Regions from separate parts of the Sphaerisporangium krabiense genome, predicted to be linked through region 3. Evidence: riboswitches for the same ligand, from Rfam matches in the RefSeq annotation. Region 3 holds a riboswitch; each other region holds the start of a gene.
The links. Region 3 has a riboswitch for cobalamin ahead of BJ981_RS32185 (ribonucleoside-diphosphate reductase subunit alpha). Riboswitches for the same ligand answer to the same signal wherever they lie in the genome.

Region 1 (4,205 bases), on a different contig from region 3:
GGCGGCCGGGCTGAGCCGCATCAGCTCCCGCAGCACCATCGAGGTGTAGGTCAGCTCCGGCAGGTGGGACGCCCGCACCGGCCCGTCGCCCACGACCTGGTCCACCTCGGCGCGCAGCCGGTCGGCGACGTCGGGGTGGGCGTCCAGCGTGGGCCACAGCCAGGTGAGGGCGGTCGCCGTCGTCTCCGCGGCCGCGCTGTACATGTTCACGATGTCGTCGCGGATCTGCCGCTCGCCCTCGCCCCGCTCGGCTCTGGCCTGGTAGAGCGCGGAGAAGACGTCGCCGGGCGCGTGCGGGCACCCCTGCCGGATCATGGGCAGGATCTCCTCGTCGATGGTCTTCACCGCCGCCATGAAGGTCCGGTCGCCGGGCAGGCGGAGGGAGTAGGGCATGGAGGGCATGAGCAGGCGGAAGGCGATGGCGCGGGTCGCGCGGTCGTAGGCGAGGGACAGCCGGTGCCCGGCCGCGCGGGAGAGCCGCCCGCCGAACAGCACCTTGATCACGGTCTGGTTGACGAGGTCCGCCAGTTCCTCGGCCGCGTCGAAGGTACGGCCCGAGACCGCGTACCCCTCCAGTTCGCCGACGCGCTCGTTCACCGTGCGCGCCATCTCCTCGGCCAGCGAGGCCACCTTCCTCGCGGTCAGCAGCGGCTGCATGATCCGCCTGCTGGCCTCCCAGGAGGCGCCGTCGCTCAGAATGCTCTGCCCGAGCAGGCGTCGCACGGGCCGCCACAACATCCCGTCGCGCTGGTAGTTCTCCCAATTGCCGCGCAGCACGTGCTGCACGTGGTCGGGATGGCTGACGAGGTAGAGGGAAGGCGAGCCGGCGGGGAGACGTACGATCATGCCGCTCGCATCGCGGGCGAGCGTCGCCAGCATGTTCACGGGGTCGCGCCAGAGCCGGGGGAGGAGTCTGAGGAGGGGAACGGTTCGGGCATGCCGGGGGGAAGCGGCGACCGACATCGTGGGGTGCTCCAAGGGGTGTGCTGCGGGCCGTGCCGCGTTCGCGCCATGCGTGAAAGGCCGTGAAAGGCCGTGACCGGTTGTGCCGCACGAAGCGGGCGCCCAGGTGCCGGGGGAGGGGGGTCCGGCTCCGGAGGCTTCCTATCGAGCGCCGCTCACCGCATATCGCGAACGCGACAATTGGTAATTTCGTGCGGCAAAATGCCACATGATCAATGAACTATCACGATCGCGGACCGCGATCAAGGTTTCGGTCAATAACCACTTAGACCGTCGAAAATGGCCTTTTCCGTACAGTCCGGAATCCAAGGGCGTGATACCCGCCGCCGGAGACCCCCACACGGCTGGGCTAGTCTCACTCCGACCGTCGGACACCCCGGGGAGCTGAACGTCGTGGAACCAGTGTCGGTGGGCCTCATCGGAGCCGGGCCGTGGGCGGAGGCCGTGCACGCCCCCATGCTCGCCGCCGGGCCGCACACGCGGCTCGCCGGGGTGTGGGCGCGCAGGCCCGAGGCCGCCGCCCGCCTCGGGGCGCCGGTGTACGAGCGGGTCGAGGAGCTGTTCGACGTCTGCGAGGCCGTCGCGTTCTGCGTCCCGCCCGCCGTGCAGGCCGAGCTCGGCCTCCTCGCCGCCAAGGCCGGCAAGGCCCTGCTGCTGGAGAAGCCGCTGGCCGCCGACCTCGACGCCGCGCGCCGCCTGGCCGACGCCGTGGGCGAGGCCGGCGTCGCCTCCCAGATGGTGCTGACCTTCCGGTACGCCCCCGCCACCAAGGACTTCCTGCGGCGGGTCTCCGGCCTCGACCCCTTCGGCGGGCACGCCGTGAACGTCTCCGGCGCCCTGCACGAGATCGACTCCCCGTGGCGGCGCGAGCGCGGCGCGATCCTCGACGTCGGCCCGCACGTGATCGACCTGCTGGACGCCGCGCTCGGGCCCGTCACCGGCGTGCGCGCCCACGGCGACCCGCTCGCCTGGACGGGCCTGCTGCTGGAGCACGAGACCGGCGCGGTCAGCGAGGCGTCGCTGTCCATGGCCGCGCGCGGCGGGGACGGCGTCTCCCGGGTCGCGGTCTACGGCCACCGGGGCAGCGCCACACTGACCGGCGACGTCCTCGGCCCGGAGGTCTTCCCCGCCATGGCCGCCGAGTTCGCCGCCACCGTGCGCGCCGGCGGCGGCCACCCGCTGGACGCCCGCCACGGCCTCCGCCTCCAGGAGATCATCGCCGCGGCCGAGGCCCAGCTCGCCTGACCTGCGGTGGTACGCCGGTCACGACCTGGCGTGTCCCCTCCACCCGTGGATTGATACGGTTCGTGTGACGCGTGGCGTGGAGCGAAGTCCGGTGTGATTCCGGCGCTGTCCCGCAACTGTGAGATCCCCTCGGATCGAGCCAGGTCGCCTCCACCCGCGCCGACGCCGTCAACCCTCGTGGAAAAGGGTGATCCGTCATGACCACGGGTCCTCGTTTCCCGGCAACAGGAGGAACCCGCGTGAGGCCCGTACGCACGGCCCTGGCGTGCGCGTTGCTGGGTACGCTGACGCTGGCCGCGTGCGGCCGGACCGACGCTCCCTCAGCTCCCGGCGCAGCCCCCAGCACTTCCCAGGCTCCCGCCCCGTCCGCGGGCGCCGCCGGCTTCCCGGTCACCGTCCAGGCCGGCAACGGCCCGGTGACGATCGCCGCCAAGCCCACGAAGATCATCTCTCTGTCGGCCAGCCACACCGAGACGCTGTTCGCGATCGGCGCGGGCCCGCAGGTCGTCGCCGTGGACGACCAGTCCAACCACCCGGCGGAGGCGCCGAAGACCGACCTGTCCGGCTTCAAGCCGAACGCCGAGGCCATCATCGCCAAGAGCCCCGACCTGGTCGTCCTGTCCAACGACATTGACGGCATCGTCGGCGCGCTCACCAAGGTCGGCGTCCCGGTGCTGCTGGAGCCCGCCGCCACCAAATTCGACGAGGTCTACGACGAGATCGCCGACCTCGGGGCCGCCACCGGCAACGGCGCCAAGGCCGCCGAGCTCGCCCAGGGCATGAAGGGCCGGATCGACGCGATCGCCGCCGCCGCGCCCAAGGACAAGAAGCTGAGCTACTACCACGAGCTGGACAGCACCCCCTACTCGGTGACCTCCAGCACCTTCCTCGGCCAGGTCTACGGCCTGTTCGGCCTGACCAACATCGCCGACAAGGCCCCCGACCCCGCCGGCGGCTACCCCAAGCTCTCCAGCGAGTTCGTCGTCAAGGCCGACCCCGACCTGATCTTCTTGGGCGACACCAAGTGCTGCGGCCAGTCCAAGGCGACCCTCGCCAAGAGGCCCGGCTGGGCCGGCCTGTCCGCCATCAAGAACGACCGGGTCGTCCCCCTCGACGATGACATCGCCTCCCGCTGGGGGCCGCGCGTGGTCGACCTGGTCAAGGTCGTGGGCGAGGCCGTCCAGAAGGCCGCGGGCTGAGACCGGCGGCCATGGCGACGGCGTCTCCGGCGCGCGCACGGCCGGCGGCGCTCGTGGTGGCGCTGGTCGTGCTCGCGATCTGCCTGCTGGCGGGCCTGACGATCGGGGCGGTCGGCATCCCCGCGAAGGGCATGCTGCTCGAACTCCTCGACCGGCTGCCGTTCGTCTCGGTGAGCTCGGGTCTCTCGCCGGTCGAGAAGGGCCTGCTCTTCGAGCTGCGCATGCCCCGGGTCGTGCTGGCCGCCGTCGTCGGCGGCCTGCTCGCCATGTCCGGCGCCGGCTACCAGGGCGTGTTCCGCAACCCCCTCGCCGACCCCTATCTGCTCGGCGCCGCCGCGGGCGCCGGCTTCACCGCCACCCTGATGATCGTCCTGGTGCAGGTGGAGGGCCTGGTGCCGATCGCCGCGTTCGGCGGCGCGATCGGCGGGGTGCTGCTGGCGTACGCGCTCGGCAGCACGGCCGGGCGCGGCGGCGGCACGGCCACGCTCGTGCTCGCCGGGGTCGCGGTCTCCTCCTTCCTCGCCGCGCTGCAGGCGTTCGTCCAGCAGATCCGCGTCGAGCAGCTCCAGAAGATCTACTCCTGGATACTCGGCGGCGTCGCGGGCGACTGGTCCCAGGTCCGGCTGGTCGCCCCCTACGCCCTGGTGTCGGCGGTCGTCCTGCTGGCCCACGGCCGCCTGCTCGACGTCATGTCGGTGGGCGACGACGAGGCCGTCGGCCTCGGCGTGGACGCCGCCCGGGTACGTCTCGTCGTCCTGTGCGCCGCGTCCCTGGCCACGGCCTCCGCGGTCGCGGTCA
Region 2 (4,205 bases), on a different contig from region 3:
CGTCCACGTGCAGCAGGAAGTCGTCGAACTCGGCGTCGTGCGGCCGGTCCGCCACCCCGAGGTCGTGGTCCAGGCGCGCCGCCTGGATCAGCGTCCAGATCTGGGCGCGGATCGCGGGCAGCTTGGCCGGGTCCATCGCGGCGATCGAGGCGTGCTCGTCCAGGAGCTGCTCCAGGCGCGCCATGTCGCCGTAGCCGTCCGCGCGGGCCATCGGCGGCACGAGATGGTCCACCAGCACGGCGTGGGCGCGGCGCTTGGCCTGCGTGCCCTCGCCCGGGTCGTTGACCAGGAAGGGGTAGATCAGCGGCAGGTCGCCGAGCGCGGCGTCGGTGCCGCAGGAGGCGGACATGCCGGCCGACTTGCCCGGGAGCCACTCCAGGTTGCCGTGCTTGCCGACGTGGACGACGGCGTGCGCGCCGAAACCGTCGCGCAGCCAGCGGTAGGCGGCCAGGAAGTGGTGGCTCGGCGGCAGGTCCGGATCGTGGTAGATCGCGATGGGGTTCTCGCCGAACCCGCGCGGCGGCTGCACCATCACCACGACGTTGCCGGCGCGCAGCGCGGCCAGCACGATCTCGCCCTCCGGGTCGCGGGAACGGTCGACGAACAGCTCGCCCGGCGGCGGGCCCCAGTGCCGCTCCATGCGGGCCCGCAGGTCCTCGGGGAGGGTGGCGTACCAGGCGCCGTAGCGGGCCGCCGAGACGCGGACGGGGTTGCCGGCGAGCTGCTCCTCGGTCAGCCAGTCCTGGTCCTGGCCGCCCGCGGCGATGAGCGCGTGGATCAGCGCGTCGCCGTCCCCCTCGGCCACGCCCGGGATCTCGCCGTCGGCCCCGATGTCGTACCCCTGGTCCCGCATCGCGGCCATCAGCCGTACGACGCTGGCGGGCGTGTCGAGACCCACCGCGTTGCCGATGCGGGCGTGCTTGGTCGGGTACGCCGACAGCATCACGGCGACCCGCCTGGCGGACGGGGGCACGTGCCGGAGCGCGGCGTGGCGGACGGCGATGCCCGCGACCCTGGCCGCGCGCTCCGGGTCGGCCACGTAGACGGGCAGGCCGTCGGCGTCGACCTCCTTGAACGAGAAGGGGACGGTGATGATCCGCCCGTCGAACTCCGGGATGGCCACCTGCGAGGCGGCGTCCAGCGGCGACAGGCCGTCGTCGCTCGCCAGCCACGTCGCGCGGTCCCCCGTGAGGCACAGGCCTTGCAGGACGGGCACGTCCAGCCTCGCCAGCGCGCCCACGTCCCACGCCTCGTCGTCGCCGCCCGCCGACGCGGTCGCGGGCCGCGTGCCTCCCGCCGCGAGCACGGTCACCACCAGCGCGTCCACCTGGGCGAGCGCCTCCAGCAGACCCGGCTCGGCCGCCCGCAGCGAGGCGCAGTACACGGGCAACGCCCGCCCCCCGGCCTCCTCCACCGCGTCACACAGCACCTCGACGAACCGCGTGTTCCCCGCGACGTGATGCGCCCGGTAGTAGAGCACCCCCACCACAGGCCGCCCCTGCCCCTCCACGGCCCGCGCCCCTGCCCCCTGTGTCTCCGAGGACCGCGGGCGGTCCAGGACGCCCCAGCTCGGGGTCGGCGCGGGCGGCGCGAAGCCGTGGCCGGTCAGCAGGACGGTGTCGGACAGGAAGCGGTGCAGCTCCGCGAGGTTCGCCGGGCCGCCGTGGGCCAGGTAGGCGTGCGCCTCCGCGCACACGCCGCCCGGCACCGTGGACAGCTCCATCAGCTCGGCGTCAGGGGCCTGCTCGCCGCCGAGCACCACGACCGGGCGGGGACCGGCCAGCACGGCGTCCAGCCCCTCCTCCCAGACGCGCCGGCCACCGAGCAGGCGGACCACCACGAGGCCGGCGTCCTCCAGCAGCGGGGGAAGGTCGCCGGGCGCCAGCCGGGCGGGGTTGCCGAGCCGGTACGGCAGACCGCTCGCGCGTGCGCTGAGCAGGTCGGTGTCAGAGGTCGACAGCAGCAGGACAGGGAGTTCGCGCACGGCACGTTTCCTCACTCGGGGTCCGCGCCCCGGGTAGCGGGTCCATACACGGCTCGGAGTCTCCTGGCTCCCGGATCAGCGCTTCACCCCGGCCTTCCCGCCCGTCTCCGGGCCGTGGCCTTCAGGTGGGGTCGACTCCCCGGTAACAGTGGCGGGACCGCGCCGGACTCACACCGGCTTCCTCCGCATCGCCGTCGCCCCTATCAGATCACGCCCCCACCGCCCATGGGGAGAGAGGTACCCCTTCGACCGAAGGATCCGACCAGTGCCCGCACGGCCGCGCCCTCACGCCGGATGCCCAGATCCCACCGGCTGTCTGAAGGGGACGCACTGGTCTGAGGGCTCGGGCCTGGGGTTACGATCCTCGGCGTGGCGGTCGTGGACTTTCCCGAGCGGGCGCGGCGGGACGCCTGTCCCGGCGCTCTGCAGACGCATGCCGCGGCGGACGGCGCCGTGGCACGGGTCCGCGTCCCCGGAGGGCTGCTCACGGCCGGACGGCTGCGCGAGCTCGGCGCGGCGGCGGCCGACCTCGGCTCGGGGGTCATCGAGCTGACCTCGCGGGCGAACGTGCAGGTACGCGGACTGACCGGACCGGCGGCGGCACGGTTCGCCGAACGGATGGCCGCCGCCGGCCTCCTCCCTTCGGCCACGCACGAACGGGTGCGCAACATCCTGGCCTCTCCCTTGGCCGGCCTGGACGGGCGCGGACTCCTGGAGATCGCCCCGCTGGTCCGCGAACTGGACGCCATGCTCCTCTCCCGCCCCGCCCTGTCCGACCTGCCCGGCCGCTTCCTGTTCGCCCTCGACGACGGCCGCGGCGACGTCGCCCACCTCCCGGCCGACATCACCTACATCCCCTTGCCGCCCCCCGCATCCCCTGAGCCTTGCGAGCCGGTCGTGCCCGTCCAGGGCGCGGTTCTGCTGGCCGGGCGGGACACCGGCCTGCGGGCGGGGCCGCGCGAGGCCGTGGCGCTCATGATCGACGCCGCCGAGGCGTTCCTCACCGAGCGCGCGGCGCGGGGTTCCACCGCCTGGCGCATCGCGGAACTGGCCGACGGGCCCGAAGCGATCACCACGCGCCTCCACGCCCCTTCTCGGCCTACGGCGCCTGGTCGTGCCGCGGTCGCGGGCGAGGTCGCCATCCCCGCGGAGCCGGGCGCCGTGCTGCTCGGGCCGATGCCGCAGGCCGACGGACGGGTGGCCCTCGTCGTGATGCCGCCGCTCGGACGGCTGACGGCCGCGCAGACGGCCGTACTGGCGGCGGCGGCCGAGGCGGGGCCTGGTGAGGTACGGCTGACGCCGTGGCGCGGCGTGATCGTGCCCGGACTGACCCCTGAGGACGCGGAACGATGGCGCTCACGGTCGGAGGAGGCCGGGCTGGTCACCGACCCGCGTTCCCCGTGGAGCGGCGTGTCGTCCTGCGCCGGGCGACCAGGATGCGAGAAGTCCCTCTCCGACGTCCAGACCGACGCCACCCAGGCCACCGGCCAAGCCACCACCGCCCGGGCCGCCCTTCTGGGGGACACCGCCCGCGTCACTCCTCAGAGCGGCCCCGCCCGCGCCGCCCTCCAAGCAGCCGCCGGTCCGTCGGGCGTGCCGCTGCCCGTGCACTGGGTGGGCTGTGAGCGTCGGTGCGGGCGGCCGAGTGGGGACGCCGTGCTGGTGGTGGCCACCGGGGACGGGTACCGGGTCGAGGCCGGGGGTGGGAGCGTGCGCGCGACGGCCATCGAGGACGTCGCCGCCGCCGTCACCGCGGCCCGGGACGCGCGCTGACGGAGCTTCGTGTTCGTGGCGCGAGAGGCATCACAGGGAGGCTCGGTGAGTGCGGGGGTACTGATACTCGGCGGCACGGGCGAGGCGCGGCGGCTCGCGGCGGCGCTCGCGGGACGTCCCGAGATCCGCGTGGTCTCGTCGCTGGCCGGCCGGGTGAACGACCCACGGCTGCCGGAGGGCGAGGTGCGCGTCGGCGGGTTCGGCGGCCCGGACCGGATGGCCGTATGGCTTCGTGACCAGCGCATACGTGCGGTGGTCGACGCCACGCACCCCTTCGCCGAGCGGATCACCGCCTCCGCCGTGCGGGCCACGGAGCTGGCCGGGGTCCCGTTGCTGGTGCTCAGGCGTCCGGGATGGCGCCCGGAGGAGGGGGACGACTGGCGCTGGGCGCGGTCGCTGGAGGACGCCGCCGCGTCCCTGCCCTCCCTGGGACGCAGGGTGTTCCTCA
Region 3 (4,205 bases):
CAGCCAGAGCGCGTGCGTGCCGAGCAGCACCGGGCTGTAGCCGGTCAGCCGGCCGAGCTCGGGCGAGGTGACGATGCCGAGGCCCGCCGTGACGACGATGGGCGCCACGTACGCCGCCGGGATCACGGCGAGCGTGATGGGGACGCGGCGGCCCGCCAGGCCGGGCGTCCAGTGGGGGAACACCTCTCCCCAGCGCTGGACGAGACCCAGCGTGAGCGCCGCCCCCGCGACGGCGGCCGTCGCGAGCCCCGCGCCCGCCCAGACGCCGCCGCTGTCCCACAGCGAGCGCAGCAGCGCGTCGTCGATGCCGAGCGGGATGCCCGCGAGCCAGGCGTACCGGCTCGCCGCGTACAGCAGGGGGATCACGACGGCCGCGGCCGTCGCCCAGCGGCTCAGCGCGAGCAGGCGGCGCCGGTCCCGCGCCGAGCCGTCGTGGCGCCGGCCGCAGCGGGCGCAGGCCCCCCGGGCGCGCCGCTGCCAGGACAGCACCGTGAACGCCACCAGATAGCCGCCGGCCAGGCACCAGACCTGGTTCAGCAGCGACCAGTCGAACACGGCGGCGTAGTCCACGCCTCGCGGCCAGCCGAAGGGGGCGCCGAGGATCAGCATCGGCGCGTACCCGGTGAGCGCGAGGACGTCCTCGGTCGGCACGCCCACGAGCAGGACCGCCGCCACAGTCCAGCCGAAGCCGAGCAGGGCGGCGCGCGCCGGGCGGCCCGGCGACACCGCGTGCCGGCCCGCCATGGCCAGGGCCGCGACGGCGGTGACGAGCAGCACGGTCGCGAAGATCGGCGCCCCCGTCGAGGCGGGCGGCGACCGCAGCAGCGCGGGGGAGTCCTCCGCGTGTCCCGGCCCGAAGGGGTAGCCCTTCCCGGAGATCGTCCAGAACAACGCCACCACTCCGTACAGGGCGGCCCACACCGCCGCCGCGTATCCCGCCCATCCGGCCCACCCGGCTTTCCGGGGAGAGGTGGTGGTGGACGGTGTGGTGTCGGATCGGGTGTCGGACACGATGGCTCCCATTTCGACGGGCGAAAGACCAACGTGTCCACATTCGCCGCGCGCCGTTGACCGGCGACTCCCCCCGCATCGGGAACCGCCTCCCCCGTACGGGGGACCGCCTCTCCCGCGCGGTGAGCGGGACGTCGAGGTGGGTCAGGAGCGCGGAGGACGTCAAGGATCCGTTCTCGTGCCGTGTGCCGGGCCGCTGAAATGGGCATTTAGCCCGATATCGGGGGAAAGGGCGTGAACCATGCGTCGTCGCCAGGTTCTCGCGCTCGGCGCGGGGCTCGTCGCAATGGCCGCCGGGTGCGGCGGCGCCACCGGCACGCGCGGCCCCGCCACCACGCGGATCTCGATGGTGGTGCCGGGCCCGGCGGGCGGCGACGCCGACAGGGTCGCCCGGTCGCTGAAAGGAGTGGCCGAACGCGAGTCGCTGGCCAGGGCCGTCCACGTCGAGACCAGGCCCCTCGCGTCCTGCCTGGCCGAGTTCACCCGGGCGCCCCGCGCCGACCAGGTCCTGATGGCCGAACCCGAGCTGGTCGGCACGGTGCGCGCCGCCCGCCCGTCGGGCGCCTTCGCCGGCACGACCCCGGTGGCCCGGCTCTGCGGCGAGTGGGAGCTGATCGCCGTCCCCGCGTCCTCGCGCCTGGCCACGTTCGGCGCGTTCGCCGACGCCCTGCGCCGCGACCCCGGCCGGCTCGCCGTCGCGGGCAGGAACGAGGGCGGCGTGGACCACCTGCTGCTCGGCATGCTCGCCCAGAGCCTCGGCGTCGACGCCCGCCTGGTCCGGTACGCGGCCCACCCGACCTGCGACGACGCCGTCGCCGCGCTCAACGGCGGCGGCGCGGCCGCCGTCATCGCGGGGCAGGCGGCCGTGCGGGCGCGCGTGCGCTCGGGAGAGCTGCGCGTGCTCGCGGTGTCCTCGCCCGAGCGCATCCCCGGCCTGGAGGCCCCGACGCTGCTGGAGTCCGACGTCCACCTGTACTGCGCGAACTGGCGCGGCCTGCTCGGGCCGGGCCGCCTCGCCGACGACGACCGCGCCGCGCTGGCCCTGCTGTGCCGGGACGTGGCCGAGTCGCCGCGCTGGCAGGCGCTGTGCGGGCGCAACGGCTGGACCCCCTTGTACCTGGACGGCGAGGACTTCCGGCAGTGGCTCGGCGTGGAGTCGGCCCGCCTCGGCCGCGCGCTCGGCGAGCTGGGCGTGCGGGCCTGACGGTGACGCTCCGTACCCCTGCTCGACACAACTTATAGGGGTTGTTGCGCGCCGCGCCACTAGATGTAGGATCCATGCTCGTCGCTGGTTCGCTTCGGCGAGGTAAGAGGGAAGCCGGTGTGAGTCCGGCGCTGCCCCGCAGCGGTGAGCGGGAACGACCGCCGTCACAAGGCACTGGGCCGCAGGGCCCGGGAAGCGACGGCCAGTAGGGGTGTGCCGTGCGCCCGCGAGCCCGAAGACCTGCCCGTGACGTCGTCCAGGCCCCGAGGGAGGGCCGCGAGACGAGGTCGTCCCGGCATGCCCGCATGAGGGCCGCCGGGCCATGTCTTCGTGCGCTCCTTCCTCGCGGCACCCCGTTCGCACGAAGGAGACAGCAGGTGACCGTGACCGACGCGGTGACTCACCCGGCGAGTGACGCGGCGACCGTCCCGCCCCCGGCCTACCGGCGGGACGCGGCCGGCGAGCGACGGCGGCTCGCCATCGAGGAGGCCGCCGCCCGGGTCATCGCCGACCCGGAGAACTCCCGCCTCGCCGCCCGGCTGCTCGCCGAGGAGATCGCCGAGGAGGCGGCGGCGCACGGCGTGCGGAGGTTCTCGGAGTCGGTCGCGGCCACGCACGCCGCGGGCCTGGTCCACGACCGGCTCGCCGCGTTCGTCCGGGACCACGCCGCCGCGCTGGACGCTCTCACCGACCCGGAGGGGGACGGCCGCTTCGAGTACTTCGGGCTGCGCACCGTCTACGACCGCTACCTGCTGCGCCACCCCGTCACCCGGGGCGTCCTCGAGACCCCGCAGCACTTCTTCCTGCGCGTCGCCTGCGGCCTCGCGCGGACCGTCGCCGAGGCCGGCGAGCTGTACCGGCTGATCTCCACGCTGTCGTACCTGCCGAGCTCGCCCACGCTGTTCAACTCCGGCACCCGCAGGCCCCAGCTCTCCTCGTGCTTCCTGCTGGACTCCCCGCGCGACGAGCTGGACGGCATCTACCAGCGGTACGCCCAGGTGGCGCGCCTGTCGAAGTACGCGGGCGGCATCGGCATCGCCTGGACCAGGGTCCGCGCGCGCGGCTCGCTGATCCGGGGCACCAACGGGCTGTCCAACGGCATCGTCCCCTGGCTGCGCACGCTGGACGCCAGCGTCGCCGCCGTCAACCAGGGCGGGCGGCGCAAGGGCGCGGCCTGCGTCTACCTCGAACCCTGGCACGCCGACGTCGAGGAGTTCCTCGAACTGCGCGACAACACCGGCGAGGACGCCCGGCGCACCCACAACCTGAACCTGGCCAACTGGGTGCCCGACGAGTTCATGCGCAGGGTCGAGGCCGACGCCGAGTGGTCGCTGTTCGACCCCAAGGAGGTCCCGGAGCTGACCGACCTGTGGGGTGAGGCGTTCGAGACCGCCTACCGCGAGGCCGAGGCCGCCGGACGGCAGGTCCGCAAGGTGCCCGCCCGCGCGCTGTACGGCCGCATGATGCGCACGCTCGCCCAGACCGGCAACGGCTGGATGACGTTCAAGGACGCCGCCAACCGCGCGTCCAACCAGACGGCGCTGCCGGAGAACGTCATCCACCTGTCCAACCTCTGCACCGAGATCCTGGAGGTGACCAGCGACGCCGAGACCGCGGTGTGCAACCTCGGCTCGGTCAACCTGGCCGCCCACCTGACCGGCGGCGGGCTCGACTGGGCGCGGCTGCGCGCCACGGTGGCGACCGCCGTCCGGTTCCTGGACAGGTCCATCGACCTCGGCTACTACCCGACGCCCGAGGCCGAGGCCGCCAACAGGCGCTGGCGCCCGATCGGGCTCGGCGTGATGGGCCTGGCCGACGTGTTCTTCGCGCTGCGCCTGCCCTTCGACGCGCCCGAGGCGCTGGCCCTGTCCACGCGCGTCGCCGAGGAGATCGCGCTCGCCGCCTACCGGACGTCCTGCGACCTGGCCGAGGAGCTCGGCGCCCACCCGTCCTACGGCGACACGCGGGCGGCGCGCGGGACGCTGCACCC

Region 1: it holds a riboswitch for cobalamin, as region 3 does, so the genes downstream of both, BJ981_RS23685 (ABC transporter substrate-binding protein) here and BJ981_RS32185 (ribonucleoside-diphosphate reductase subunit alpha) in region 3, are expected to answer to the same signal.
Region 2: it holds a riboswitch for cobalamin, as region 3 does, so the genes downstream of both, cobN (cobaltochelatase subunit CobN) here and BJ981_RS32185 (ribonucleoside-diphosphate reductase subunit alpha) in region 3, are expected to answer to the same signal.

Annotation. Positions count from the first base shown of each region.
Region 1 covers NZ_JACHBR010000001.1:5,390,478-5,394,682, forward strand. Annotated here, with positions in the region: gene BJ981_RS23675 (cytochrome P450) at 1-963, opposite strand, end outside; gene BJ981_RS23680 (Gfo/Idh/MocA family protein) at 1,357-2,208, shown strand; cobalamin riboswitch at 2,256-2,378, shown strand; gene BJ981_RS23685 (ABC transporter substrate-binding protein) at 2,448-3,407, shown strand; gene BJ981_RS23690 (FecCD family ABC transporter permease) at 3,419-4,205, shown strand, end outside.
Region 2 covers NZ_JACHBR010000001.1:4,570,389-4,574,593, reverse strand. Annotated here, with positions in the region: gene cobN (cobaltochelatase subunit CobN) at 1-1,984, opposite strand, end outside; cobalamin riboswitch at 2,041-2,168, opposite strand; gene BJ981_RS20235 (ferredoxin-like domain-containing protein) at 2,354-3,757, shown strand; gene BJ981_RS20230 (cobalt-precorrin-6A reductase) at 3,803-4,205, shown strand, end outside.
Region 3 covers NZ_JACHBR010000002.1:959,655-963,859, forward strand. Annotated here, with positions in the region: gene BJ981_RS32175 (hypothetical protein) at 1-1,011, opposite strand, end outside; gene BJ981_RS32180 (Bug family tripartite tricarboxylate transporter substrate binding protein) at 1,253-2,215, shown strand; cobalamin riboswitch at 2,284-2,477, shown strand; gene BJ981_RS32185 (ribonucleoside-diphosphate reductase subunit alpha) at 2,593-4,205, shown strand, end outside.